DNA from 3 places in the Mesorhizobium sp. M1E.F.Ca.ET.041.01.1.1 genome. Region 2 is predicted to be linked to each of the others. Evidence: predicted binding sites of a transcription regulator. Region 2 holds the regulator's gene; each other region holds the start of a gene.
What was found. The regulator PhoB, encoded in region 2, activates phosphate uptake and scavenging genes when phosphate is short. The targets are predictions, from matches to a motif close to TGTCATNNANCTGTCAT.

Region 1 (9,773 bases), on a different contig from region 2:
GGATCAGGCTGAAGGGGATGTAGTCGGACGACAGGATGTCGAGCAGGCCGTCGCCGGCCAGCGCCCTGGCCGAGACATTGCCCGAATGCGAGGCGCCGCGCATGACGTTGGGCGCGCCCATCAGCACGCCGAGGCCTGCCGCCTTCGAGGCCTTTGCCGCCTCCTCGGTGGTCGGGAACTCGGCGACGCGCACACCCTGCTCCACCGCTTCGTCGACATGGCCGGCCGTCGCATCGTCATGGCTGGCGAGCACGATGCCGCGCTCGTGGCAGGCGGCGGAAATGAAGATGCGGTTCGGACCGGAATTCATGGCCGATTCGGCCATCCGCTTCTCGCAGAATTTCTGGAAGTCGCGGTCGGTCAGCTTCAGCTTGCGCTGGTAGTAGTAGGCATAGGTCTCGAGGTTGACGAACTGGCGCTGGCCCGGCGCATGGTCCATCAGCGAGGCGAGCTTCACCCTGTCGTCGGTCTCGAAGTTGGCGAAGGCTTCCAGGCAGTCCGGCGCCGATACCTCGCAGCGCAGATGGATGAAATGGTCGGCCCTAAGCCGATCCTGGCGCACGCTGTCCTCGATCGCGTCGGCGAGCTTGCGCACGTCGTCGGACTTCAGGTCGGCGTCCTCGTCCATGCCGACGCGCAAGGCATCGAGCACCGTGGTGATGCCGGCGGTCGCCACCTGGGCGTCGTGAGCAAGCACGGCGGCGATCGGGTTCCAGCGCACTTTCGGGCGCGGCGCGTAGTGGCCTTCGAGGTGGTCGGTGTGCAGCTCGACCAGACCCGGGATGATGTAGTCGCCGCCCATGTCCTCGCCGGCGCGGGCGGCGCCCGGCTCGATCGCGGCAATCTGGCCATCGCGCAGCAGCAGCGAGCCCTCGACGATCTCGTCGGGCAGCACGATGCGGGCGTTGTTCAAAACGGTCTCGGCGGTCATTTCAGCAGTCCTATTTCAAGCGATCATTTTGGGCGATCATATCAGGCGGTCAAATCAGGCGGTCTTTCTGGCCGGGCGGCGCCCAAGCGCATGGTGGGAAAGCGCCATAAACGGCGCGCCGGGCTCGGTTTCGACGAACAATGTCAGCGCATCCACCGGTACCGGACGCTGCAGCACATCCGCGAACAGGCTGTCGATTGCTGCACGAAGACGTGGGCTTTCCTGTGGCCCGACGCGTCCCGACAACGTCATGTGGAAGCGGAACGTCTCGAAGACGTAAGGGTAGCCCCACTGGCACAGGTTGCGGAATTCCTGCGGCTTCAGGGAATCGGGGCTGCGCCGCTCGATCTCCGCTTCGGTCAGCGGCGCGCGGAAGCGGTCGAAGGCGCGCACGACCTCGCCGGCGAAGCTGTTGAGAGGCTCGAACGGAGTTTCAGGCACCAGGGCGAAGAAGCCGTCGATCTGGCCGACAACGAGGCGCGGAATGACGACCGGCGGCGTCGCCTCGGCGAAACTATCGAGGGCGGCGCGCAGCGAGGCTTCCGTCTCATTCGAAGCCAGCCCGAACGGCGCCTTCAGCGTCGCATGGAAGCCGTAGCGCCTGGCCGAAGCCGTGTGGAAAGCAACTTCCGCCGCCGACAGCTCACCTACGGCCTCGACCGGGCGCGTCGCCGCACCAAAGGGGTCGCGGCCAAGCCAATTGGCGGCGATGCGCGCCAGCGACTCGTCCTGCCGTGGGGTGAAATAGATGGCGTAGCGCATGGAAAGTCCTCGTCAGACCGCTGCCATAGGTGATTTCCATGACGGATTGACGAAGCTTTCATGGGTTTTCGAAGGCAAACAACCCCTGGCGGTCCTTAGCCGACGATTTTCCCGAGCTGGACCAACAAGTTGAGCGTCATAAAGAGCTCAGGCCTTCATCAGCCATTCGTGCTCGGCCGCGTTGTGGAATTTCCACGTCCGCTTCGGGCCGGCCATGACGTTGAGGTAGTAGAGATCGTAGCCGTGGCAGGCCGCGCACGGGTGATAGCCCTTCGGCACCAGCACGACATCGCCGTCCTCGATCGCCATCGCCTCGTCCAGATCGCGCACACCGTTCCTGTCGGCATCGGTGTAGACGCGCTGGAAGGCAAAGCCCTGCGGCGGATTGAGGCGGTGGTAATAGGTCTCCTCAAGGTAGGACTCCACGGGGAGATTGTCCTGGTCGTGCTTGTGCGGCGGATAGCTGGAGGTGTGGCCGCCCGGCGTGATCACCTCGACCACCAGGAGCGAGTCGGCCGGCTTGCCCTCGGGCAGGATGTTGGTGACGTAGCGGGTATTGGTGCCCTTGCCGCGCACTTCCTGGCCGAGATCGTCAGGCCCGATGACGCGGACGGGAAGACCACCGCCAAGGCCCGGCGCCGAGCAGACGGCGAGCTCCAGTTCGGTGTCGGCGGTCACCGACCAGTCGGAGCCTTGCGGCACATAGACCGACCAGGGCTTGCCCTCGAAGGGCGACATGCGCTCGCCGAGCAGGCCGAGATCCTTGCCGCCGGCGGATGTCTTGCCCTTGCCGGTGACGAAGACCAGGCAGACCTCGCGATCGCCCGTCTTGCCGGCTGTGGTCTCGCCCGGCCGCAAGCGATGGAGATCGAAACCGACATAAGTCCAGCCGGCGCTTTGCGGGGTGACGTGGGCGACGTGGCCGTGGCCCTTGTCGGCCTTGACGAGCAGTTTCGACATTGCGGTCACTCCTTCGGTTCGGGGCCGGCCTTGTTCTCCTCGGCCGGCTTGTAGAGGTAGAAGAACTGCCACACCGCGTAGCCGGCGAAGCCGAGCGCGATGACGCCCCAGAAGGGCGTGCCGGAGGCGAATTCGATCACCGACCAGATCAAACAGACGGCCACGACGGCGATGCGTCGCCACAATGGCCGGAAGAAGGGGTGCTCATAGTCTTTCATCGCGCCAATCCAGGATCTGCCCAAAGCGCAACGGATAAACCGCGCGCCATGGCAAATCCACCGTTTACGCCGGGAAGCCTTGCGTCTCCACCGTATAGCCGGCGGCCGTCATCACCCGCATCAGTTCCTTGTGCCCGACCTGCGCCATCTTGAGCGGCGGGTTCTTCTTCGGGTCCTGCTCGGCCTCGACCACGAACCAGCCTTCATAGCCGTAGTCGGCGAACTTCTGCACGATGGCGCCGAAATCGAGCGAGCCGTCGCCCGGCACGGTGAAGGCGCCGAGCGCCACGGCATCGAGGAAGGACTGTTTCGTGCGGTCGAGGCTGTCGATGACGCCCATGCGCACATCCTTCACATGGACGTGGTTGATGCGCTTGTGATGGTTGTCGATGGCGCGCAGCACGTCGCCGCCGGCAAAGGCGAGATGGCCGGCATCGAGCAACAGCGGGATGCCTTCGCCGGAATGGCGCATGAAGGAATCGAGCTCCGGCTCGGTCTCGACCACAGCCGCCATGTGATGGTGGTAGGAGAGCGGCATGCCCTGCTCAGCGCACCATTCGCCGAACTCGGTGACACGTCGGCCATAGGCCTTCATCTCGTCGCCGGTGAGTTTCGGCTTGGTGGCCAAAGGCTTGGAGCGGTCGCCCTGGATGGAACGGCCGACCTCGCCATAGACGATGCAGGGCGCGTCGACCGCCTTGAACAGGTCGATCATCGGCTGGATGCGATCCTTGTTCCTGGCCAGGTCCTCGTTGACCAGCGTGCCGGAGAACCAGCCGCCGCAGAGCGTGACGTCGGCTTCCTTCAGGATCGGCAGCATCACCTTCGGATCGTTGGGGAAGCGGCGGCCCATCTCCATGCCGGTGAAGCCCGCCGAGCGCGACTGGCGCAGACACTCCTCCAGCGACACGTCATCGCTCAATTCCACGAGATCGTCATTCCACCACGCGATGGGGGACATGCCCAGTTTGGCTTTCAAGTCGTCACTCCAATGTCGGTTCGTTCCTACCCTCCCCCTTGTGTGGAGGGTCGCTGCGGAGCAGCGGGGTGGGGGTCGGCGCCGACCCCCACCCGGACCTTCGGTCCGACCTCCCCACAAGGGGGAGGTAGGGAGTTGGCGGCGCCGGCTTTAGTCACCGATGCTCTGCATCTGCTTTTTGCCCTCATACGCCTTGCGCGCGGCGTTTACCTGTGCCCGCGATGAGACTTCCGGCACGGCGACATCCCACCAATGGCCGCCGGCCTCGGTCGACACCAGCGGATCGGTGTCGATGACCAGCACGGTGGTCTTGCTGTTTTGCTTCGCCTTGGCCAGCGCCGTCTCCAGCTCGGCTATCGACGCCACCTTCTCGGCGACGGCGCCGAGGCTTGCCGCGTGGGCGGCGAAGTCGACGTCGGGCATCACCTCGTGGCGCGCGTCCTTGAGCAGATTGTTGAAGTTGGCGCCGCCGGTCGCCATCTGCAGCCGGTTGATGCAGCCATAGCCGCGGTTGTCGAGCAGCACGATGGTGAGCTTCAGGCCCAGCATCACCGATGTCGCGATCTCGGAATTGAGCATCAGATAGGAGCCGTCGCCGACCATGACGACGACCTCCTGGTCGGGCCTGGCCATCTTGACGCCGAGCCCGCCGGCGATCTCGTAGCCCATGGTCGAGAAGCCGTATTCGGCATGGTAGGAGCCGGGCGCGCCCGCCTGCCAGAGCTTGTGCAATTCGCCCGGCAGACCGCCGGCGGCATGCAGCAAGGTGACGCCGGAGCCCATGGCGCGCTGCACGGCGCCAATCACCTGCGCGTCCGAGGGATAGGCGGCGTTGGTCGAGGCCGTCACCTTGGCGGCGGCGGCCTGCCAGTCCTTCTTGCCCTTCAGCGCATTGTCGGTCCAGGCGGTTGGCGCCTTCCAGCCTTTCAGCGCGGCACTGAGTTCGGCCAGGCCTTCGGCGGCGTCGGCAACCAGCGGCAGCGCCCAATGCTTGCCGGCATCGAAACCTTGCGTATTCAAGCCGACGATGGTGCGGCCGGCATTCTTGAACAGCGCCCAGGAGCCGGTGGTGAAATCCTGCAGCCTGGTGCCGACGGCAAGCACGACATCGGCCTCCTCGGCGAGCCGGTTGGCGGCTGAGGTGCCGGTGACGCCGACCGCCGCCATGTTGAGCGGATGATCGTCGGAGAGCGAAGACTTGCCGCCTTGCGTCTCGCAGACCGGAATGCCGGCGCCCTGCACCAGCTTGGCCAGTTCTCCCGAAGCCTGCGAATAAAGGACGCCGCCGCCGGCGATCACCAGCGGCTTCTTGGCGCCCTTCAGCGCCGCGACGGCGTTCGCCAGCTCGTGGCGATCCGGGCGCACCCTGCGCGGCGTCCAGACGCGCTCGGCAAACAGGCTCTCTGGATAATCATAGGCCTCGGCCTGCACGTCCTGGCAGAGCGACAGCGTGACCGGGCCGCATTCGGCCGGATCGGTCAGCACCTGCATGGCGCGGTTCAGCGCCGGGACGATCTGCTCGGGCCGAGTGATACGGTCGAAATAGCGCGATACGGGGCGGAAGCAGTCGTTGACGCTCGCCGTGCCGTCGGAGAAATCCTCCGCCTGCTGCAGCACCGGGTCGGGCAGGCGGTTGGCGAAGACATCGCCGGGCAGCAGCAGCACCGGCAGCCGGTTGACATGGGCGAGCGCTGCCGCCGTCACCATGTTGAGCGCGCCGGGACCGATCGAGGTGGTGGTGGCCATGAAGCGGCGGCGGAAATTCGCCTTGGCGTAGCCTATCGCCGCATGCGCCATCGCCTGCTCATTATGGGCGCGGAAGGTCGGCAGCTCGTCGCGCACCTGGTAGAGCGCCTCACCGATGCCGGCGACATTGCCATGGCCGAAGATCGCCCAGACACCGCCGAAGATCGGCACTCGTCTGCCGTCGATCTCCGTCATCTGGCGGCTGAGAAAGCGGGTCAGCGCCTGCGCCATCGTCAGGCGAACGGTCTTGGTCATTGTCGTTTCCTCCGGCTTTCCTTGTGCCGTCTTGCTATGCTGCCCGTCTTCTTATGCTGCTTTACGGCCGCGTGCGGCAAGCCATGCCTCGGTCAGCTGCTCGAAGCGCGAGGCCATGTCGGCGACGGCCTCGTCGTCCGACATTTTTCCGGCCAGCCATTGTTCGGCGGCGTTGATGAAGATGGTGCGACCGACGGCAAATCCCTTGACGATGGGCGCATTGCTCGTTGCGGCAAAGGCCGCGACCAACTCGTCCTGCGGCGCCTCGAGACCGAGCAGCACGACGCCGCGGCACCATGGGTCGTTCTTGACGATCACCTGCTCGATCTTCGCCCAGGCGCCTGCCGACGCCTGCGGCTCGAGCTTCCACCAGTCGGGCTTGATGCCCAGCGCATAGAGCTCTTCAAGCGCGCGCGGAATGGTGGTGTCGTCGAGCTTGCCGTGCTTGCCGGCGATGATCTCGACCAGAAGTTCCCTGCCGACTTTCCGCGCCGCCTCGAACAGGGCCCGCAGCTTCTGCTGCTGCTCGGTCTTCAGCGCTTCCGGATCGTCCGGGTGATAGAAGCACAGGCATTTGATGCAGTGGTCGACCGGCCATTCGACCAGTTGCGAGCCGATATCCTGCGAGAATTCGAAGCGCAGCGGCCGCGAGCCGGGCAACTCGACCGGGCGGCCGAGCCAGGCGAAGGGATGGCGGGCGAATTCGAACATCGCGTCGCGGCCATATTTCTCGTCGATCAGCATGCCGTAGCCGTCGCGGCCGGCGGCGACCTTGGCTGCCGCCTTGACGGTCAGCACCTTGAAGTCGGGGATGCGCGAAGTGTCGGCGCCGACCCTGGCGGCGACATCCTCGAGCTGGACGCGATGATCGCAGGCGAGCGCCATCAGCGAGGGGATGTCGCGCCGGCGCGTCGTCGCCCAGTGGATGTGGTTGATCGCCTCGTCCTTGCGCAGCGCCAGATGCTTGCTGCCGTGCTTCAGGAAGAATTGCAGCTCCTCGAAGGTCGGATATTCCGGCGCGCAGAGCAGGCGCGACACCGCGAAGGCGCCGCAGGCATTGGCCCAGGTCGCGGCCGTGGCAAAGCTTTCGCCGCCCAGCCAGCCGCGCAGGAAGCCCGACATGAAGGCGTCGCCGGCGCCGAGCACGTTGTAGATCTCGATCGGGAAACCCTTGCCGACGATGCCGTCCTCGAGGTCGTCACTGATCGGCCCGTCATAGACGATGCAGCCCTTGGCGCCGCGCTTGAGCACAATGGTGGCCGAGGACAGCGAGCGAATCGCTTTCAGCGCGCTCAGGCAATCGTCGGCGCCCGACGCGATCATGATCTCTTCCTCGGTGCCGACGATGAGATCGCAATCCGGCAGCACCGTCTTCAGCTGCGCCGAGACGCGGTCGGATTTGACGTAACGCTCGAAGCCTTCGGCATGGCCGGCAAGGCCCCAGAGGTTCGGCCGGTAGTCGATGTCGAAGACCACCTTGCCGCCCTTGGCCTTCATGAGGCGGATAGCCTTGCGCTGCGCGGCGTCCGAGTTGGGGCGAGAGAAATGCGTGCCGGTGACGACGACGGCGCGGGCCGAGGCGATGAAGGCTTCATCGATGTCCTCTTCCGCCAACGCCATGTCGGCGCAGTCGGAGCGATAAAAAATCATCGGCGAGACGCCTTCGTCCTCGACGGACAGCAGCACGAGCGCGGTCAGCCGCTCCTTGTCGGTCTTCAGGCCGTCGACCGAGACGCCCTCACGCCGAAGCTGCTCGCGGATGAAGCGGCCCATCTGCTCGTCGCCGACGCGGGTGAGCAGCGCCGAGCGCAGGCCGAGCCTTGCCGTGCCGACGGAAATATTGGCCGGGCAGCCGCCGACCGACTTGGCGAAGGAGGTGATGTCCTCCAGGCGCGAGCCGATCTGCTGGCCGTAAAGATCGACCGACGCGCGGCCGATCGTGATGACGTCGAGCGGCGGATATTTCGCTTCCACGGCTTCGCCCATTCGAACCTCCCATCGGCCTTGTTGTGCAGAGCAGCGTCGTTTTGGGCAGCACGCGAGGATGGCAGCGTGGCGCCTTCAATATGAAATAATAATTCCAATCTATAGTCAATATGGAATGAGCATTCCCGGATGGAAAAACGCTGACGCGAGGCGGTCAGGACTTGCGCTTGCGGCCGGCGTCGCGCCGCTTCTCGCCGACCGCGACGGTCAGCGCCATGGCGAGCGCCATCGTCGCCGAGATCGAGCGGAAGCCGCCGAAATCGGCTTCGGCCACCTCGAACCAGATCTTGGCGAACTGGGCGAGCGGCGAAAACGATGAGTCGGTGATGGCGACGATCGGCACGCCTTGCTCGGCGATCGAGCGCGTCTCTTCGATGGTCGCCGGCGCGTAAGGCGAGAAGCTGATGGCGATGACGGCGTCACGCGGCGTGGCGAAGCCGATCATCTCGGCGTTCAGTCCGGCAGCCGATTCGATCAACTGGTTGCGGATCTTGAGCTTGCCCAGCGCATAGGCGATGTAGGACGCGACCGGATAGGAGCGGCGCTTGGCCAGCACATAGATGGTCTCGGCTTTCGCCAGCAAGTTGACGGCCTCTTCGAAATGCACATCGTTCAACGCGCGCGAAATGTCGCTGAGCGAGGTGCTGGCGGCAGCGACGAAGCCGTCGAAGATCGCCCGGTGCCCGGCACCTTCCTCGGCCTTGGCGCGCAGTGCCGCGAGCCTCTCGTCATAGGAGGAATTGCGCTCGCGCAGGCGCTCGCGAAAGACCTGCTGCAGGCTGGTAAAGCCGTCGAAGCCGAGTTGCTGGGCGAAGCGGATCAGCGTCGAGGGCTGGACGCCGGCCGAGGCGGCGATGCTTGCGGCGGTGCCGAAGGCGATGTCATCGGGATTGTCGAGCGCATAGGCGGCGATCTGGGCGATGCGCTTGGGCAGGCTGTGCCGACGCTCCAGGATCGTCGTGCGCAACGTCTCGAAATCGCGAGGCACCCGTTCGTCCATCGTCGCTCCGCCCACGGCCATATTGAAAGCTCTCTCTCCTGCCTCATCATAGCGAGTTCGCGCAAGAACACCATAAAAAATGATTTGGACGTTCCATTCTCAAGTGAAATGGATTAATTCATCCATGCTTCTCTTTCTCTTCAATGGAGACAATCGACATGGTCAGAGTGGGCCTCATCGGCACGGGCTTCATGGGCAAGTGCCACGCCATCGCCTGGAACGCGGTCGGCGCCGTCTTTCCCGATGTCGAGAAGCCGAAGCTGGTGCATCTGGGTGAAGTCAATGACGAGCTCGCAAAACGCAAGGCGGGCGAGTTCGGCTTCGCCAAGGGTTCCGGCGACTGGCGCGCCGTGGTCAACGATCCGGAGGTCGATGTCGTGTCGCTGACCACGCCCAACCAGTTCCATCCCGAAATGGCGATCGCCATCCTGGAGGCCGGCAAGCATCTGTGGTGCGAGAAGCCGATGGCGCCGGGTTTCGCCGAGGCCGAGGCGATGGCAAAGGCGGCGAAGACATCGGGCAAGGTGGCGGCGCTCGGCTACAACTACATCCAGAACCCGGCCATCCGCCATATCGGCGCGCTGCTTCAGGAAAAGATCATCGGCGACGTCAATCTTGTGCGCATCGAGATGGATGAGGATTTCATGGCCGATCCCGACGCGCCGTTCTTCTGGAAGCATGAGGCGGCCTCGGGCTATGGCGCGCTCGACGATTTCGCCGTCCATCCGCTGTCGCTGATCAAGGTGCTGTTCGGCCGCGTCGCCCGCGTCATGTGCGACATGGCGAAGCCCTATGCCGACCGCCAGGTTGCTTCCGGCGGCCGCCGCGCGGTCGAAACCTACGACATTGCCAGCGTGCTGATGCATCTCGAAAACGGCGTCGCCGGCACGCTGCTGGTCAACCGCTCGGCCTGGGGACGCAAGGGCCGCATCGCCA
Region 2 (9,773 bases):
ACCGGCACGCATTCTTCCGGAGGCGAGTTCGGCCACATGATTCACCGCCCGGGCGGCGCGCTCTGCCGTTGCGGACGCCGCGGCTGCGTCGAGGCCTATGCCGGCAACTACGCCATCTGGCGCAATGCCAAAGGGATGAGCGAGGACTCCGAGCCGGTCGATGTCAGCGATGCCGACATGCGGGCGCTTGCCGCCAAGGCGCGCGAGAAGGACGGCCCGGAACGCGAGGCCTATCGCAGGGCGGGCGAGGCGCTGGGCTTCGGCCTCGGCAACCTGTTCGCGCTGATCGACCCGGCGCCGGTCGCCGTGGTCGGCGTCAGCGCCGCGGCTTTCGACCTGATAGAGCCGGCGCTGCGCGAGGCCATTGCTCAGACCGCTGGCGGCCAGCACTCCAAATCGATCTCCTTCGACACCGAGCCGAACGAATTGCCGCTCATCCGCGAAGGCTGCGCCATGCGCGCGCTGACCTTCGTCGACCAGGAGATCTTCGCGCCGGGCGTGCAGGCGAGGTCCGGCGCAACCGGGAAAAACGTCGCCTGACGATAGGGGTGAAACCAATCATCTCTAAGCGACCGAATTTCCGACCCAATTGGGAACGTTGACCTCCGACCGCTGTGCGCCAGAAACGGTCATTCGCGCGGGCACCTGAAGCATGTCTCCCGAAAGTGGGAACCGGTTTCGGGACAAAGACATGCGTAAAATCAAAAACCCAAAGCGCACGGAGCGAATCTGAAAGATCGCGACGCGCTTTAGCGAGTCATTCGGGTAGACCCGCCATTAGATAGCCATCAACGAAATGCTGGCGATCCGCGTCGCGGCGGAACGGCTGCGTGCTCGCCCATTGCCGAGCGGAAAAATGCGGGTTGGCGGCGAGGAATTGTCGTGCTTCCTCCTTGGCCTCTTCGATCCGACCAAGCTGTGCAAGGGCGGCAGCCAAAATCCGCCGCGACCCTGTCCGGTAGGTTGTTTCATGCCGAAGGGTGTCGACCGCATCCTCGTAGCGGCGCGCAGCATATTCTACGTACCCGCGCAGCCAATAGCATCGTCCGGGTGGGTAGGGATCCAGCCGGAAGGCATTTTGAATGCACTCGATCCCCTCGACGGCGTTACCCAGATGCGCTTTCGATTCGCCCAGGAAGATCCAAGTGTCGGCGTGGTTGGGATCGATCCTCAACGCTGTCGCAAATTCCGCTGCTGCCTCATCCGCCCTAAAGTCGAATTGCAAAACATAACCCAGGATCGAATGCGCGCCTGCGTTCCCTGGATCGAGCGATACCGCCCGCTCAGCCTCGGCCCGCCCGAGTGAACGGTACCCCTCAGGCTCTCCCCAGAACATCCAACCAAGCAGGTGCGACATCGCGAGCCAGGCATGCGCCTCCGCGAAGCCTGGATCCAGCTGGATCGCTCTTTCGAGGAGCGGACGCGCGGTCTTGTTCGCCTCTTGCGACTGGGTCACCAGCGACCGCCCGCGCACCAGAAGCTCGTAAGCTTCGAAATTCGACGTCCTCTGCCGGGGCAGCGAGCACGCGGAAGGAAACGAGCCGGAGAGAGCACCAACGATCTTACCGACAACCTCGTCCTGCAAGGCGAAGACATCGGCAAGTTCGCCGTCGAAGCGGTCGGCCCAGATATGCGTATTCTCGCGCGCGTCGATAAGCTGTGCGTTGATCCGCACGCGCGCCGCCGCTTTCTGCACACTGCCTTCGACAACATATCGGACGCCGAGATCCCTCGCGATCGATCGGACGTCGACCGACCTTCCCTTGTAGACGAACGAGGAGTTGCGCGCGATCACAAGAAGGCCGGGGACCTTTGCCAAGTCCGTGATCAGGTCTTCAGCCAATCCCTCGGCGAAGAACTCCTGCTCCGGATCGCTGCTCATGTTGGCGAAAGGCAAGACGGCGACGGCCGCCCTGTCGGGCAATTCCAACGATACCGGTCGACCGGCCGAAGAGGCTCTGACAGACTGCAAGTTTACGCGATAGCAGTATATCGGCTCGGCTATATTCTTCACCCGCTGGCCGCCCATGGGTTCGAACTCAAACGCCAGCTTCTTCTCGACCTCCTTGGACACCTTCTCTGAAACGCAGACGCCGCCGGGATCAGCGAGCTGCTGCAGGCGAGCGGCGACATTGACACCCTCGCCGTAGCGATCGTCCCCTTCGACGATCACTTCTCCCAGATTGATCCCGAGGCGGACCTCGAAGCGCTCGCTTTCGGGGACACTTGCGTTGCGCTCCACCATGCCGCGTTGAAGGGTTACCGCGCACTCGACAGCATCGACTGCACTGCCGAATTCAGCCAGCAAACCGTCGCCCATCAGTTTGAAGATGCGCCCGTGATGCTTGCTGATCTCCGGCTGGAACAGCTCCTTACGGCTGGCCCTAAGCCGCTCGAAGGTCCCTCCCTCGTCCGCCTCCATCAGGGCCGAGTAAGCTACGACGTCGGCGGCAAGAATGGCCGCAAGCTTGCGTTCCATAGCACCACGGTGTGTGCTTCATGGCCAAGGGTGTCGCGCCAAATGCGCTCCACTCCGGCGATGCGATCACCGAACTCTAGCACGGCTGGAGCTTCCGGGCTAATCCGCAGTCCGCTTGAATGACCACTTAGGGTCAACGGCTGACCTTTGATCGGCGCCGCCAAGCTCACGCCCCGCCAGCGCCGCCAAGTCAACCCCCAGAACCGTCTGGTCCAGTCCACGGATGATCTTGGCCAATTCCATGCATTCGTCCTGCCGCACCTTGTTCTTCCGCCAGGCCATGCAGATCATGCGCTGCGGCATCGGCTCCCTGGAATGGCACGATCCTCAAGTCCGGCATGACGCCGGCGGCGCTTGCCGCCATTTCCGGAACCAGCGTCACGCCCAGCCCATGCGCCACCATCTGCAAAAGGGTCGTCAGGCTGGTCGCGCCGTAGCTTGCCGTCGCCACCGGCCGCACGCTGCCGCAGACCGCCAGCGCCTGCTCGCGCAGGCAGTCCTTCCTCGAGAAGCATCAGCCGCTCCAGCTCAGGGCTTTCCGGCGGCACCGGCGGCGAGGCGAAGGCTGGATCGCCGGCCGATGACGGTGACCGGCAAGCCGCAGAAGTTCTTGATGAGCCAGGCGATGGTCGAAGAACTGGGGCTGGTGGCGCAGAAGACGGCGTGACGGGGGGTCTGCTTAGCGCAGCGCCATAGGCAGTCATTGAAACGATCAAGGCCGATGCCGGAGGCGATTTGCGTTTCAAAGGCTCTGCTCTGGCTCGGCGATCCTTGTCGGGTGGTCAGTCAATTGCAGATCAACACGAGCTTGCCCTTGACACCTCCCTGACCGAGCAGCTCCTGGGCGCGACGAGCCTCAATCAATGGCATCCGGTCGGCCACCATCGGCTTGATCTTCCCGTCGCGAAGCAGATCGAGCAAAACGCCGAGATCTTCGCGGAACCAAGCGAGCTTCCACCGTTTCAGATATTGTATGCTGTAGGGGAGTATGCGTCGTCGGCCTGGTGAAACGAAAGCGCGGACCGCGTACCACGCAGGTCGCAATATGCCGCGAAGACGGTAACGCAAGCCCCCTGCCAGTTGGCCCTTCTGCAGAAATGAAGTGAAGCCATAGGCTATGACGCGGCCACCAGGCCTCAGGGTACGAAACGAACGCCAGACATTGGCTTCGCCGACCCCATCGAAGACGACATCCACGCCGTCGTTTGTCAGGCGATGAATCTCTTCGACAAAGTCAACTCGCTCGTAGTCGATCGGCGTGGCCCCGAGATCGGATACGATCTGATGGGCTGCAAGAGATGCAGTCCCATACATCTCCAGACCTGCCAGGCGGCCAAGTTGCAGCAGAGCCGTGCCGACTCCGCCGGCGGCGCCATGAATGAGGACCCGTTGACCCGGAGAGGCATGCCCAAGGCGATGCATCATCTGATAGGCCGTAACGTAGTTCAGCACGAGGCTGACTGCCTCGGCGGGATCGACACCAGTTGGAACCAGAGTGAGTTCATCTGCCGGCAGGCAAATGAACTGGGCGTAGCCACCATGAATGGGAAGCGCCGCAACCATTTTACCAATCATGGCATGGGACACTCCCTCTCCGGCCTCATCGACGATGCCGACAATGTCCCATCCTGGCGTGAATGGCAGGGTCGTTTTCTCGGGATGAATCCCCTCCCGCATCAATAGCTCTGCGAAGGAGACGCCGGCGGCGATTGTTTGCACGCGCAGTTCACCTGATGCCGGATGGGGCGCGTCCTCCTCCACGATCTCCAGAACTTCAGGTCCGCCATGGTGGCGAACAACGACGCGCAGAGACTTCATGGCAACCTCGGTCCGAATTGGACTCCTCCACTGAGGTAAACTCTAATGGAAAGGTAGCGCGCGCTGGGATGGAGCGACTTGCTCCAGATCAACCCCACGAGAAGATCGGTCGCCACCCAACAAACAACTGCTCATTTGAGCAGAATGACATTGGGACGCAGCCGCGACAGTAGTTGGAATGGCCTCACATCAGCTGCCATTGGGCGTGAGCGGAAACGAACGACAGGTTTGGATCAGAAGCCGACATTGCCTCTGGCCCTTCGCGGCCATCGGCAACCGCCTGCTATTGAGTTCTGCCCCTGAAACATGATTTCGATCCATCGGGAGGGCGGGGCTCCAGAGCAATTCCAGGAAAAGTGTGAAGCTCGGTTTCCGTCCGGAATTGCGTGAGAACAAAGAGATAGAGTGGCTCGCCGTTTCCGTGAAACGGTGAACCGCCCTAGTCTTCCCTGATCGCGTAGCCCGCACCACGGATGGTGCGGATGACGTCGGGCATGCGGCCATTGTTGACCGCCTTGCGCAGCCGGCCGACATGCACGTCTACCGTGCGCTCGTCGATATAGATCGTCTCACCCCAGACATTGTCGAGTAGCTGGCTGCGCGAGAACACGCGGCCGGGATGCCGCATCATGAATTCGAGCAGCCGGAACTCGGTCGGGCCGAGCCTGATCTCGCTCTTCTTGCGGTAGACGCGGTGCGATTCACGGTCGAGCACGATGTCGCCGACCTTGAGCACGCTGGACAGCACCTCCGGCTTGGCACGGCGCAGCAGCGCCTTGATCCTGGCCATGAATTCCGGCGTCGAGAACGGCTTGACCAGATAATCGTCGGCGCCCGTCGAGAGGCCGCGCACTCTGTCGCTTTCCTCGCCGCGCGCGGTCAGCATGATGATCGGCAGCCGTTCGGTCTCGGGCCGCATCCTCAGGCGCCGGCAGAGCTCGATGCCGGAAACCGCCGGCACCATCCAGTCGAGCACGAGCAGGTCGGGCACGTTTTCCTGCAGGCGGATCTCGGCCTCGTCGCCGCGTGTCACCACCTCGACCTGATAGCCTTCGGATTCGAGGTTGTAGCGGAGCAGCACCCCCAGCGGCTCCTCGTCCTCCACCACCATGATGCGTGGCGCGATCATTCAGCAGGTACCTTCGTTGTCAGGCCGCCGGCGCCGGCATCGCCGTCTCGTCCTGCTTCGGACGGTTCGCGGGCAATTGCGTGCCGGTCAGCACATAGTAGGCGTTCTCGGCGATGTTGGTCACATGGTCGCCGATGCGCTCCAGATTCTTGGCGCAGAACAATAAATGCGTGCAGGCCGTGATGTTGCGCGGATCCTCCATCATGTAGGTCAGGAGCTCGCGGAAGACGGAGGTGTATTTGACGTCGACGCGCTCGTCGTCGTTCCTGAGCTTGGCAAGCGCCGTGGCGTCGCCCGCGGTGTACTCCTCGATCACGCCCTGGACCTGGATCAGCACCAGCTGCGCCATCGAGTCGATGGAGTGCGACAGGTCGCGCGGCGCGGCGCTGATGCCGACCGAGCCGACGCGCTTGGCGATGTTCTTGGCGAGGTCGCCGATGCGCTCGAGGTCGCCGGCCATGCGGATCGCGCCGACCACGCTGCGCAGGTCGTCGGCCATGGGTTGCCGTTTGGCGATGAGCGTGATGGCGCGGTCGTCGAGCTCGCGCTGGCGCGCATCCATGATGGCGTCGTCGGAGACGACGCGCTGCGCCATCGCGTTGTCGGAATTGAGCAGAGCCTTGGTCGAAGCGCCAACCATGGAGCCGGCGAGATCGCCCATGTCGATGATGAGCTGGCTGATCTGCCTCAGATCCTCGTCGAAGGAAGCGACGGTGTGTTCGGCCATGATAGTATCCTCGTATGAACTCAGCCGAAGCGGCCGGTGATGTAGTCCTGCGTGCGCTTCTCGCGGGGCGAGGTGAAGATCTTCTCGGTCCGGTCGAACTCGACCAGCTCGCCGAGATACATGAACGCCGTCTGCCGCGACACGCGCGCCGCCTGCTGCATGTTGTGGGTGACGATCACGATCGTGTAGTCGGCCTGCAATTCGTCGATCAGTTCCTCGATCTTGGCCGTCGACAGCGGATCGAGCGCCGAGCACGGTTCGTCTAGCAGGATGACTTCCGGCTTCACCGCCACAGTGCGGGCGATGCAAAGCCGCTGCTGCTGACCGCCGGAAAGGCTCTGGCCGCTGGCGTTGAGCTTGTCCTTGACCTCGCTCCACAGCGCCGCGCGCTTCAATGCCTGTTCGACGCGGTTGTCCATCTCGGCCTTGCTGATCTTCTCATACAGCCTGACGCCGAAGGCGATGTTCTCGTAGATCGACATCGGGAACGGCGTCGGCTTCTGGAACACCATGCCGATCTTGGTCCTGAGCAGGTTGAGGTCCTGCGAACGGTCGAGGATGTTCTTGCCGTCGAGCAGCACCTGGCCTTCTGCGTTCTGCTTCGGATAGAGCTCGTAGATGCGGTTCAGCACGCGCAGCAGCGTCGACTTCCCGCAACCCGACGGGCCGATGAAGGCGGTGACGCTGCGTTCGGGCAAGGACAGGTTGATGTCCTTCAGCGCCTTCGACTGGCCATAGTAGAAGTTGAGGTTCTTGACCTCGATCTTGGCCTTCTCGACGACGGTGTCGGCTACGTTCAGGTCGGTGGACAACATCGGTTTCATCTGTCCTCTCTGCGTCCGGTAAGGCTGCGGGCGAGGATGCTCAGCCCGAGAACCGTCAGGGTGATTATGAGTGCGCCCGTCCAGGCCAGTTGCTGCCACTCCTCATAGGGGCTCAGCGCGAACTGGAAGATGGTCACCGGCAGGCTGGCCATCGGCGCATTGAGATTGCTCGACCAGAACTGGTTGTTGAGCGCGGTGAAGAGCAGCGGCGCCGTCTCGCCGGAAATGCGGGCGATCGCCAGCAGGATGCCGGTGACGATGCCGGAAAGCGCCGCGCGATAGGCGACCGAGCGGATCACCACCCAGCGCGGCGCGCCGATGGCAGTGCCGGCTTCGCGCAGAGCGTTGGGCACAAGGTTGAGCATGTCCTCGGTGGTGCGCACCACGACGGGGATCACCAGGATGGACAGCGCGACCGCGCCGGCGATCGCCGAGAAGTGGCCCATCGGCCGCACCAGCAGCTCATAGACGAACAGGCCGACGATGATCGACGGCGCCGACAAGAGGATGTCGTTGATGAAGCGCACCACCGTGGTCAGCCGCGAGAAGCGCCCGTACTCGGCCATATAGGTTCCGGCGAGCACGCCGATCGGCGTGCCGACGATGATGCCGATGATGGTCATCACGATGCTGCCGTAGATGGCGTTGAGCAGGCCGCCGGCGTCGCCGGGCGGCGGCGTCATTTCGGTGAACACGGCCAGGGAGACGCCGGAGAGCCCCTTGTAGAGCAGCGCGCCGAGGATCAGCGCCAGCCAGGCGAGGCCGATTCCGGCAGCGATGACGCACAGCGCCATCATCACGGCGTTCTTGCGCTTGCGGCTTCGGTGGAGCGACGTGGCGGTCGACATCAGTCAGGCTCCCGTGCGGCTATCGATGCGCAACAGCATGTAGCGTGCGAGCGCGAGGATGATGAAGGTGATGATGAACAGGATCAGGCCGAGCGCCACCAGCGAGGAGGTGTAGAGCGCGCCGTCGGCCTCGGTGAATTCGTTGGCGATGGTCGCCGAGATCGTCGTGCCCGGCGCGAACAGCGAGGCGCTGATGCGGTGCGCATTGCCGATCACGAAGGTGACGGCCATCGTCTCGCCGAGCGCGCGGCCGAGACCGAGCATGACGCCGCCCATGATGCCGACGCGGGTATAGGGGATGACCACGCGCCGGGTCACCTCCCAGGTCGTGCAGCCTATGCCGTAGGCCGATTCCTTCAGCACCGCCGGCACCGTGTCGAACACGTCCTTGGTGATCGAGGTGATGAAGGGCAGCACCATGATGGCGAGGATCAGCGACGACGTGAGCAGGCCGATGCCGTAGGGCGGACCGGCGAACAGGCTGGAGAGGCCCGGTATGCCGTGGAAAAGACTGATGATGAAGGGCTGCACCGTCGTCTGCAGGAACGGCGCGAAGACGAACAGGCCCCAGATGCCGTAGATGATCGAGGGGATGCCGGCGAGCAGCTCGACCGCAATGCCGATCGGGCGCCGGAGCGGCCGCGGGCAGAGCTCGGTCAGGAAGACGGCGATGCCGATGCCGATCGGCACGGCGATGATGATGGCGATGGCCGAAGTGACTATGGTGCCGTAGATCGGGGCCAGCGCGCCGAAGTTCTCGGTGACCGGATTCCAGGATTCGGTCGTCAGGAAGGATACGCCGAACTTCGACAGCGCCTCCCACGAGCCGGCGATCAGCGAGATGGCGACCCCGCCAAGCAGCACCAGCACGAGGATGGCGGAAGCGCGCGTGGCCGCCCGGAAGGCCATGTCGGTGAAGGCGAAGCGGCGCACCGTCGCTTCTCTGGTCCGCATGGCGGACGACGTCACGGCTTCGGAAACGGCAGTCATTTAGCCCCTCGCATTTCGGAAGAGAGACAGGAGGGCGCCGGAAGCGCCCTCCTCATTCCGTAAGAATTACATGCCGGAGAAGATCGGCTTGCCGTTGCTGTCGACGATATCCTTGCCCCACATATCCTCGACGCTCTTCACGACCGCGTCGGGCATCGGAACATAGTCGAGCTCGGCAGCCATGTCGTCGCCCTTGGCGTAGGACCAGGCGAAGAACTTGAGCGCTTCGCCGGTGGCCGCTGCATCGTCGGGCTTCTTGTAGACGAGGATCCAGGTGGCGGAGGTCATCGGCCAGGATTCGGCGCCGGCCTGGTTGGCCAGGATGACGCCGTAGCCCGGCTGCGAACTCCAGTCGGCATTGGCCGCGGCGGCCGAGAACGCCGCGGCGGTCGGCTCGACCTTCTTGCCGTCCTTGTTGATCAAGTCGGTATAGGTGAGCTTGTTCTGCTTGGCATAGGCGTATTCGACATAGCCGATGGCGCCGCCGGTCTGCGACACGTTGTTGGCGACGCCCTCATTGCCCTTGGCGCCGATGCCCACCGGCCACTCGAGCGCCTTGTCGACGCCGACCTTCGACTTCCAATCGGCGCTGACGTCGCCGAGATAGTAGCTGAAGTTGAACGTGGTGCCCGAGCCGTCCGAACGGTGGACGACCGCAATCGCCTGGTCGGGCAGCTTCACGTCGGGATTGAGCTTCTTGATCGCCTCGTCGTTCCAGTTGGTGATCTTGCCGATGAAGATGTCGGCCAGCGTCGGACCGTCGAGCACGAGCTCGCCCGGCTTGACACCTTCGAGGTTGACGACCGGAACGATGCCGCCCATCACCATCGGGAACTGCGCCAGCCCGGTGGACTCGAGTTCATCGCCCTTGAGCGGCGCATCGGAAGCGCCGAAGGTCACGGTCTTGGCCTTGATCTGCTTGATGCCGCCGCCGGAGCCGATCGACTGATAGTTGAGA
Region 3 (9,773 bases), on a different contig from region 2:
TGCCGTCGAGCTTCTCGGCGACCTGGCTGGCCTCCGACTTGCGCTCGAGGTTGCGGGCTTCGAGCTGGGCGCGCTGGCCCTCGAACTTCTTCTTGTTGGCTTCGTTGGCGCGCAGCGCCTTGCCCTGCGGGAGCAGGAAGTTGCGGGCGAACCCGTCCTTGACCTTGACGGTGTCGCCCATCTGGCCGAGGCGGGAAATGCGCTCGAGGAGAATGACTTCCATGGTTTCGTTCCTTCGGTTTGACGCCATCCGGGATGACGTCGGATTCTGTTGGAACAGGTCAGGAAGCAAGAGGGGCGTCGCCGCCGGTGTCGCTGTCCTGCCTGTCTGGCAGTTAGAGGTTCGTGGCCTCAACTCGGGATTTGAACCTGCCCTTGCGGCGCCCGTCGCCGTGGGGTCGAAGCGGGCGGCAAGCCGCCCGCGTCAATACTCTAGCTTAGCGAACCACGTAGGGCAGCAGGCCGAGGAAGCGGGCGCGCTTGATCGCCTTGGCGAGCTCGCGCTGCTTCTTCTGGCTGACGGCGGTGATGCGCGACGGCACGATCTTGCCGCGCTCGGAAATGTAGCGCTGCAGCAGACGCACGTCCTTGTAGTCGATCTTGGGCGCATTGGCGCCGGAGAACGGGCAGGTCTTGCGGCGGCGATGGAACGGGCGCCGGGTCGGGATCTGGTTGATGTCGACCATTATTCTGCACCCCCTTCAACGTTTTCGCGCGGACGGCGCGGACCACGGTCGCCGCCATCACGGTCGCCGAACGAACGCGGACCGCGATCACCGCGATCGCGATCGCCGAACGAACGCGGGCCACGGTCACGGTCGCCGAAGCCGCCGCGCTCGGAGCGCTCCTCGCGCTTCTGCATCATCGCCGAGGGGCCTTCCTCATGCGCCTCGACCTTGATGGTGAGGAAGCGCAGGACGTCTTCCGACAGGCCCATCTGGCGCTCCATTTCGTTGAGCGCGGCCGGCGGGCAGGTGATGTCCATCAGCGTGTAGTAAGCCTTCCGGTTCTTCTTGACCCGGTAGGTGAGGGACTTCAGTCCCCAGTTCTCGATCCGGCCGACCGATCCGCCATTGGCGGCGATGACGCCCTTGTACTGTTCGACAAGCGCATCGACCTGCTGCTGCGACAGGTCCTGCCGGGCAAGAAACACATGTTCGTAGAGAGCCATTATGTTAAGTGCCTTTCTTCGTTTCTCTCACCGGCCCTCGCGGCTAAGCCTCTGCAACTTGTCTGACCCGGTCGCGAACGAGCGGGGAAGAAAGGAGCATCACGAGACGGTCGAGAGCGGAGACACGGGAGGCCAAAAGCGCTTGTGGCTTCGTGACGTGGCGAATGCCACGGCCCTCCGTTCAGCCCCCAGCAAGGACCGGCAGATTGCGGGCGTCTATACAGCAATTCCCCAGGAAGGCAAGGGCGGGAGACAGGATCGACAATTCCACGATGCCGCAGGGCCGGAAATCTCCGGCGGTCCCGGATTGATGACAGGCTCAGCTCGTATGGGCGACGAGCGGCGCCACCGTCTCGGGGAAGAAGTCGGGCGCGGTATGACGCTTGCCGAACATCATATCGTACTGAATGAGTCGGAAATCGTTGATCTGCGGATCGATCTTCTTCTGCCTCGCCCAGTCGGGCGTCGCTTCGCCGGAGGGCGAAAGCAGAAGGTTGCGGTCGACCACCCGATAACGCTCGCGCAGCGCGCCGAGGAAGCCGGTGTAATAGGGATGCGTGATCCCGGCCGTGGTGAGGATATGGTAGGGCAGGAAGGCCGGGCTCACCGAGCCCAGGTTCTCCACCGGACCGGAGCGGTTCGACCAGATGATCAGTGGCGTGTCGTGATGCTCGAGCGCCGCCTCCGGCGTCGGCTCCCTGCGCGGCGCGACATTGTCCTTGAGGAAGCCGGTCTCGACATAGACGGGACCGAGCGGCGGCAGATGGTCGCCGAAGAAGGCGACGATGGTCGGCCGCTCGCGCTTCTTGGCCCATTCGATCAGCCGCTTAAGGCCGCGATCGGCATCGGCCGAGCCTTCGGCATAAGAGAGCAGCGATTCCCGCGCCCAGGTGCTGATCGGCGCATCGACCGAGTGGGTCGGATTGTAATAGCGGTAGGGTTCGTAAGGCCCGTGGTTCTGCAGGCTGACGGCGAACATGAACACCGGATCCTCGCTGGCATCGGCCTCGCGGATGATCTCGTCGGTCATCGCGGCGTCGGAGGCCAGCGGCCCGCGCTTTTCCATCGGCGGCAGCGTCTCTTCCGAGCGGAAGTCGCTGAAGCCGAAGTCGGCATAGACGGCGCCCCGGTTCCAGAACCAGTTGGTGCCCGGATGGATGGCGCGCGCCCGGTAGCCCTCGCTCTTCAGGAAGGTCGCCAGCGACGGCGTCGGCGTGCGCACATATTGCTGGTAGGGGATCGAGCCCGCCGGCAGGAAGGCGTTCGAGAAGCCTGTCAGCGCCTCGAACTCGATATTGGCGGTCATGCCGCCGAACTCCGGCGAGAACATCGAACCGGAGCGCAGCGCGCGCACCGTCGGGATCGGATCAGGCTTGATTCTGACGCCGGGAAGCTCGGTCGAATCCCAGAAGGATTCGCTCATCACCACGATGATGTCGGGCTTCTCGTCCGGCACCGAGGCGGTAACTTCGGGACGTACGATCGCGTCCATCGTCTTTTCGGAATAGCCGGGCGGCGCTGACACATGCGCCATCGGCACGTTCATCGCGAAGGCGAGCGCGAAGCCGTTGGAGGCGTAGTTCTCCTTCTGGTCCCACATGATCGGGATGATCTGCAGCCTGTCGCGCGTCCATGAGAAGGTGGCATAGTCCATGATCGAGACGAAGAAGGCGAGCAGCGGCACGGCGAGCGTCAGGCGCGCCAGCCGTCCCTTGCGGCTGAGGATCGGAACGCGGCGGCGCCAGACCCGCCAGCCATAGACGAGCAGTGTCAGACCCGCGACGATCGTCACCGCAAGCAGCGCGGCAGTCCACGGGCGCTCGCGCACCAGAAGCGGCATCAGCGCCATGATCTGGCGTGCGTAGAGGAAATCGGTGGGATAGAGCGGGTCGCCGAGATAGTGCGATTTCTGGTGACCGACAAAGGCCAGCGCCAACGTCAGCGGCGTGACGATCATCAGGCTCTGATGGCTGCGGCCAAGGACGGCGTCGAGGCCGATCAGCACCAGCGCAAAGACGATGATGGTTGTCCAGCCAGGCTTGAACGGCTGCAGGAAGAAGTCGACCGTGCCGAAGAAGTCGCCGCGCACGATCCATTCGATGGCGAACACCAGGAGCGCCGAGGCAAGCAGCGTGGCGAGGCCGTAACGGACGATAGGCCATCTCCGCCCCGGCAGATAGCCGGTGGACGGATCGTCTTCCAAGAATTGCGGCACGGGTTTGCCCGCGCCCTTCCTGATCCTTGCCACGTCGCTTCCCCCGGCCCTTGCCGCGCTTGCTTCCGTTCGCGCTTGGCGTCTTCCACACGCGTCACGCTTCTGTCATCGAAATGTCACGCAAAGCTAGCGCCTGTGGCGGAAATAAGAAGAGCCAGCAAACGATTCGTGAGCGGTTTTCATCAGGTGTGATCGCCAAAAAGCCTTTTGGAACAGGCAACTCGGCCGGTTTTCCGGCTGAAATGGGCGCCGAACTGGCGCCTGCGGGCTTGACTTGGTCGTCCGCCTTGCGTCAGAGGCAGGGAAAAACAAGCCGTTGGAGACGCTGAGATGGCCGTCGCATTCACCTTTCCGGGACAGGGCAGCCAGTCCGTCGGCATGGGCAAGGATCTCGCCGATGCCTTTCCCGAGGCCCGCCGCGTCTTCGAGGAAGTCGACGAGGCGCTTGGCGAAGGTTTGTCGAAACTGATCTGGGAAGGGCCGGAGGAGACGCTGACGCTGACCGCCAACGCCCAGCCGGCATTGATGGCGGTTTCGCTTGCGGCCTTGCGGGCGCTGGAATCGCGCGGCTTTTCGCTGAAGGACAAGGTGTCTTACGTCGCCGGCCATTCGCTCGGCGAATATTCGGCGCTTGCCGCGGCCGGCTTCGTCTCGATTGCCGACGCCGCGCGGCTGTTGCGCATCCGCGGCAATGCCATGCAGGCGGCGGTGCCGGCGGGCGAGGGCGCCATGGCAGCCATCATCGGGCTTGAGCAGGCCGGCGTCGAAGCCGCCTGCGCCGAGGCTGCCAAAGGTTCGGTCTGCCAGATCGCCAACGACAATGGCGGCGGCCAGCTGGTTATTTCCGGCGCCAAGGCGGCTGTCGAGCTGGCGGCGAAGCTGTGCACCGAAAAGGGCGCGAAGCGCGCGCTGATGCTGCAGGTCTCCGCCCCGTTCCACTCAGCACTGATGGCGCCGGCGGCCGAGACCATGCGCGAGGCGTTGGCCGGCGTGGCGAAGAACGCGCCGGTCGTTCCCGTCGTGTCCAACGTGACCGTCACGCCCACAGATGACCCGGATGAGATCGCCCGCCGCCTGGTCCAGCAGGTGACCGGCCGCGTGCGCTGGCGCGAGACGGTGGAATGGTTTGGCGCCAACGGCGTAGCGACGCTTTACGAAGTCGGCGCCGGGAAAGTGCTGTCGGGCCTCGCGCGGCGTATCAACCGCGACATCGCCACCGCCGCCATCGGCACGGCAGCGGAGATCGATGCGGCGCTGGCGGCATTGGGCTAGGAAGATCGAACCATAGGTGCGACATGGCCGGATCAAAGCCAGGCCGGAGCAGAGTCCAGCGCGATTTCGAAGAGTATGAAGACTATCGCCTCTCAGCCGAGGTCGTGGAGCGGATCCGGCTTGGCAAGGAAGATATCCTTAAGGCCCAAGATTTCTGGCATGGCTTGGACGATTTAACGTATACGGAACACACATCGCTCGGGGCGTATTCGCGAAAATGAGGTTGGAAAAATGTTCGAACTGACCGGCCGCAAGGCGCTCGTCACCGGCGCATCGGGAGGCATCGGCGAGGCGATTGCCAGGGTGCTGCACAGCCAGGGCGCCATCGTAGGCTTGCACGGCACCCGTGTGGAGAAGCTGGAAGCCCTGGCCGGCGAGCTCGGCGAGCGCGTAAAGCTGTTTCCGGCGGACCTGACGAACCGCGACGCGGTCAAGGCGCTTGGCCAGAAGGCGGAGGCCGACCTCGAAGGCGTCGACATCCTGGTCAACAATGCCGGCATCACCAAGGACGGCCTGTTCGTGCGCATGTCGGATGCCGACTGGGACCAGGTTCTGGAGGTGAACCTCACCGCCGTGTTCAGGCTAACGCGCGAGTTGACGCATCCGATGATGCGCCGCCGCCATGGCCGCATCATCAACATCACGTCCGTGGTCGGCGTCACCGGCAATCCCGGCCAGACCAACTACTGCGCCTCCAAGGCCGGCATGATCGGCTTTTCCAAGTCGCTGGCGCAGGAGATCGCCACCCGCAACATCACCGTCAACTGCGTCGCCCCGGGCTTCATTGAATCGGCCATGACCGGCAAGCTCAACGACAAGCAGAAGGAAACGATCATGGCGGCGATCCCGACCAGGCGCATGGGCACCAGCGCCGAGGTCGCCTCGGCCGTCGCCTATCTCGCTTCCAATGAGGCGGCTTACGTCACCGGCCAGACCATCCATGTCAATGGCGGCATGGCGATGATCTGAGAACGGTCAGCGACATTCGCTAAGCAAACTGATCGCTGCTTCCGTCCCTCGGTCTCAATAAGTGACCGTGACGACCACCGTGTCGGTGTAGACGCCAACTGACGGCGTTACCTGTGGCGGCACGCGGCCATAGACAGTCAGGTTCTGCGCTACCCCGATTCCGGTTCCGGGGACCGTGCTGCCAGGCGTCGACGAGTCGCCCCAAGGTTGAGTCCGATTAACATCCTTGTATAGGCCATAGGTCACGGTTTCCGCACCCTTCGACATCTTGCGCGCCGTCGGAGGCGAGCCGGTGGTGCCGCCGTTCAGCGAGACGGTATACGCTGCCGCTGGCGTGCAGGTGACCGAAACCTGGCCGGTGGCGTCGACATTGGCACTGAGTGTTCCTGTCGATCCGAAATCGATGTTCTGGGTCGACACGAGGCAATTGGCTGCGACCGTAGCATTTACGGTGAAGGTTGGACTTGGAGCTAGGATACCGGCACCCGAACCACAATCGTTGCCGGTGCTGTAGCGATAGCGGAACTCGACATCTGCACCGGAAAACGTCGACAGATAGATTCCGGGCGGCACCGTTCCCTGGCTACCAAATGCGGCGCCATAAATGGTCGCAGTGCCTGTGGCCGTGCCCAAAGTATTCGGCGTCAACGCCAAAGCCGGCGGGCGGGAGGCATATGCCCATGCATAAGAGCCCCACACCACGCTGCGCGCCGAATCCGAATAGAGCTGATAGTTGAGGGTGTTGGCGCCGCTCAACATCTGGCGGGCCGTCGCAGACGTTGCGCCTCCGGTGCCGGCCCCGAGATTCGGGCAAATCAGGATGCGCTGGCCTGCGGTACCGGTGCAATTCATGCTGATTGTCGCCGTCGAGTTGGTTTGGCTGGTCAACAGCGTATCGACCGGGCCGAAGTCCATGCTGGAAACGCCAAAGGCGCAGCTTTGCGCCCAGGCGAGCGAAGGAATCGGTGCGATGGCTGAGAGGATGATAATGCGCAAGAGAATGACGGTGCGGAGCATTTCTTCTCCTGTTTTCAGCGGCAGGCTACGTCCTTGATTGCCACCTGCTGACCTGGCTGGGGCTTGTAGGGGAAGTCGGCCCGGCATGAGGTACCGTCCAGGCGATCGACCACGACGGCGTTCTGGGAGTTGAGGCCGCGAATGTAGGCTTGACCGTCATAGCCGATGACGAACTCTTCCGAGCCACCTTCGATACGACCTTTCAGGCCGGCCTCCAATGGCTCGCCGTTGCTGTCGACCAGGGTGACCAGCGCCGCTTTCGGCGCTTCCGAGACCCCGAACTTCACTACCACGCCGCTGCGATCGGCCGGCATCACGACTTCCTTGGTGGCCGGAACATCCGCATCGACCGGCAGGTTCTTGGGGTCGATCGAAACCGTGTTCGGCTCATAGGAGTTGAGGCCGGGGACCAGAATACGCCCTTGCCGATTGGTCTTTCCCACCGGCCGGTTCTGGAATTGGACATCGACATCGGGCGCACCGACCTCGACGACGGCGAAAGCATCGTCGATACGGTTGGTTGCAAAGACCCCGCCGCCTGCCACGGCAATCGCACCGTCCATTTGCGCGGTCGCCCGAACATCCTTGCCGTATTGTTGAACGCCGGCCTCGAAGCGCGCGAAGGGCGAGCGGTAGCTCGCCGCGGCCGAACGGTTAGGCGTGTCGCCTTCCGAGGTTCGTACCCGCCAGCCAATGCTGCCCTCTTCCAGCCGCTCCGACTTGGCGATGTCCGCCACGACATTCAGACCATCAGGTCCCTGCTCGACCCCTGCGGAGGCCGTGATATCGTCGCCGAACGGGATGGAGACCCCTGCGAAGATACCGAAACTGCCGCGATCCTCGAGGTCGGTAAAAGCCGTGGCATAGAGGCTGCTTCGTTTGAATATCTGCTGGTTGTAGGAAAGGCCGACAATCTGGCTCTTCTGGCCTTCGGCACTTTCGAGATGCGTGTAGGAGAGATTGAGGCTCGAAAAGTCGAGCGGCGTCGGAACGCTGAGAGTGACCTGGTCGATCGCGCGAGGAACGCCTGCGCTGAAGATCGGAACATTGTCGACATCGGAAAACGTTGGTTCGGCTGTCACCGAGGCGATGTCCTCATAGTCGCCGAAGGCGCGCTGAATTCGGCCGTAGATCGACCAGCCTTCGTAGCTCATCTCCAGCGATGCGTTCACAAGCGAGCCGGTGCGCCCGCCATGATGGCTGCCGGCAACCGCAACCGAAGCCGCGCCATAGGGTCCAAGCGGAAAGGCAGCGCCAACTCCGCCATTGATCAAATCTTCGCCGCCCTCTGCATGGCCCTCAAGTGTCAGCCAGTTGGTGAGACCGTAGCGCGCGGTGGCGACGCCAAACACTCGGCTGTCATAGTCGTCGGATTCGATGCCGAAATTGCGCCGTGGAAATCCAATCTCTGCCGAGAAATCGAGCAGACCCTGGCCCAGCATGTCGCTGGACGTATAGAAGGGGAGCCTGGTTGTGGTCTCCCGGCCGAGACTGTCCCTCAGGACAACCTGCGCTTCCCCGGCGCCGGCAAACACCGGCAGGTTGGTGATCTGGTAGGGGCCGGCCGGGATGTTGCCGGTGTAGGTGCGGACGTTCTGGGTGTAGACTTCGAGCGTCGAGGGTACGGCCGCGGTCCCTCCAAAGGAGGGCAGCGGCAACGTGACCAGATCGGGTCTCAAGGCGAAGTTGCGCTCAGCCTGGATGCCGCCGAGGTAGACGGGCCGCGTCCAGGAAAGTCCGCCGGAGATGAAATCCCCAACCCGATAGGTCATCAGGCGTTTCGGGTCGGAGTAGCTCCAGGTCGTGTTGAGTCGTGTAAATCCTCCAAATTCTCCATCCGAATAACCGGCGATAAAATTCTGGCTGAGCGTGCCGAATGGGCTGAACAGACGTGCGTCGAAGCCGCCCGAGATGCTCTGGAACAGATCGACGTCCTTTTCGAACAATTGGTTGGAGCTCGCGAAAAGCGAATAATTAAGCACTGCGCCATAACCGGACTGCGGCTGAATCCGGTCTTCTTTCTCACCCCCGCCAACGTCGACGATGCGAGCGGCGCGCCCCTCGTTCGTGGTAGTGACGTAAAGGCGTTGGGTTGCTTCGTCGATGCGATAGAACACGCCGGGCAGCCGATCCAGCCGGATCAGACCGTTACCGTCTGCAGCGCTCTCTACCGGCTTCAGGCCGACCTGTGTCAGCTCGTCCGGGGTTGCTGCGAAGCCACCGTCAGGCAATTGCGTGAAGGTGCCGATCAGCTCCGTCGAGACGTCATTGATGAACACCTCGAGATAAAGGTCGCGGCGTTCCGTTTGGGCGGGAGCGGGCTCCGCAATTTGGGATTGCGAATCCTGCGCGTTCGCCGGCAGGAGAGGAAGAAAAGTACCTGCAACGACGATCGCGATCCTACTGCCCTTTGATCGCAACTGGAGCATTGAATGGTCCAAAGTCGCTCTGTGCCTTCAACGCGACAGAGCTTCCGGACAGCGATCTGCTGCTGCCGATCGGCCATTGCATGGTGGCGCCGCCCAACACGTAGCCGACAAGTCCGTTGCGGCTTCCAAGCTTTTTGCCGGCTTGCGTCAGATTGACATTGGACAGCCTCAGGCGGCTTTCACCGTTGTTGCGCGCCGTCAGCACGAGGCTTCGGCCTGTCCGCGACAGGCTGAACGATACGTCAGGGCCCTTTGTGTCCGGGTTGCGAAAGAAAACCGGCACGGAATAACGAAGCACCAGGGTGACCGTGCCGGCCTTCCTTCGCGATGGATCGGGCAATTCGTCCACCAGCACGCGGTAGCTCTCCTCGGAGCGTATGGGGGCTTTGCTCGGGCGGACGATGCGAACCACGTAGTCGGCGTTTGGCCCGAGTTGCGTCGAGGGTGGGCTGGCCACCACATCCGAGGTTGGCTCAAGCTTCTCGACACCGTCCGCCTGACTCCATCTGAAAACGCGAAGCTGCACGTTGATCGGCTGCCTGGCATCGTTGTGCAGATTGAGCACGGCGGCGCTGTCGGGGGCGATCAGCTCCAGACTGGTCGGGGCTACTCTGAGAGAGGCTGCCTGTGAAACGCTCGCGCACAGCAGGAAGAGTGCCGCGGCACCAATGCGTGACAGCAAGGGTCGCATGTCGTTCCT

Region 1: the regulator PhoB is predicted to act here: its motif matches at 1,732-1,748, upstream of EOA38_RS09360 (DUF1045 domain-containing protein).
Region 3: the regulator PhoB is predicted to act here: its motif matches at 3,490-3,506, upstream of EOA38_RS08570 (LTA synthase family protein).

What each region holds. Positions count from the first base shown of each region.
Region 1 is NZ_RZSL01000076.1:7,153-16,925, reverse strand. It holds partial or broken gene EOA38_RS09365 (alpha-D-ribose 1-methylphosphonate 5-triphosphate diphosphatase) at 1-931, opposite strand; gene EOA38_RS09360 (DUF1045 domain-containing protein) at 986-1,693, opposite strand; gene iolB (5-deoxy-glucuronate isomerase) at 1,841-2,653, opposite strand; gene EOA38_RS09350 (DUF3329 domain-containing protein) at 2,659-2,871, opposite strand; gene iolE (myo-inosose-2 dehydratase) at 2,936-3,850, opposite strand; gene iolD (3D-(3,5/4)-trihydroxycyclohexane-1,2-dione acylhydrolase (decyclizing)) at 4,001-5,851, opposite strand; gene iolC (5-dehydro-2-deoxygluconokinase) at 5,903-7,837, opposite strand; gene EOA38_RS09330 (MurR/RpiR family transcriptional regulator) at 7,992-8,837, opposite strand; gene EOA38_RS09325 (Gfo/Idh/MocA family oxidoreductase) at 8,996-9,773, shown strand, end outside.
Region 2 is NZ_RZSL01000014.1:3,599-13,371, reverse strand. It holds gene EOA38_RS03070 (ROK family transcriptional regulator) at 1-540, shown strand, start outside; gene EOA38_RS03065 (adenylate/guanylate cyclase domain-containing protein) at 758-2,479, opposite strand; partial or broken gene EOA38_RS03060 (LysR substrate-binding domain-containing protein) at 2,678-3,057, opposite strand; gene EOA38_RS03055 (medium chain dehydrogenase/reductase family protein) at 3,266-4,297, opposite strand; gene phoB (phosphate regulon transcriptional regulator PhoB) at 4,737-5,426, opposite strand; gene phoU (phosphate signaling complex protein PhoU) at 5,446-6,153, opposite strand; gene pstB (phosphate ABC transporter ATP-binding protein PstB) at 6,174-6,977, opposite strand; gene pstA (phosphate ABC transporter permease PstA) at 6,974-7,825, opposite strand; gene pstC (phosphate ABC transporter permease subunit PstC) at 7,829-8,815, opposite strand; gene pstS (phosphate ABC transporter substrate-binding protein PstS) at 8,882-9,773, opposite strand, start outside.
Region 3 is NZ_RZSL01000067.1:5,391-15,163, forward strand. It holds gene rplI (50S ribosomal protein L9) at 1-223, opposite strand, end outside; gene rpsR (30S ribosomal protein S18) at 438-686, opposite strand; gene rpsF (30S ribosomal protein S6) at 686-1,171, opposite strand; gene EOA38_RS08570 (LTA synthase family protein) at 1,491-3,419, opposite strand; gene fabD (ACP S-malonyltransferase) at 3,717-4,658, shown strand; gene fabG (3-oxoacyl-[acyl-carrier-protein] reductase) at 4,890-5,627, shown strand; gene EOA38_RS08585 (spore coat protein U domain-containing protein) at 5,682-6,644, opposite strand; gene EOA38_RS08590 (fimbria/pilus outer membrane usher protein) at 6,659-9,073, opposite strand; gene EOA38_RS08595 (molecular chaperone) at 9,045-9,764, opposite strand.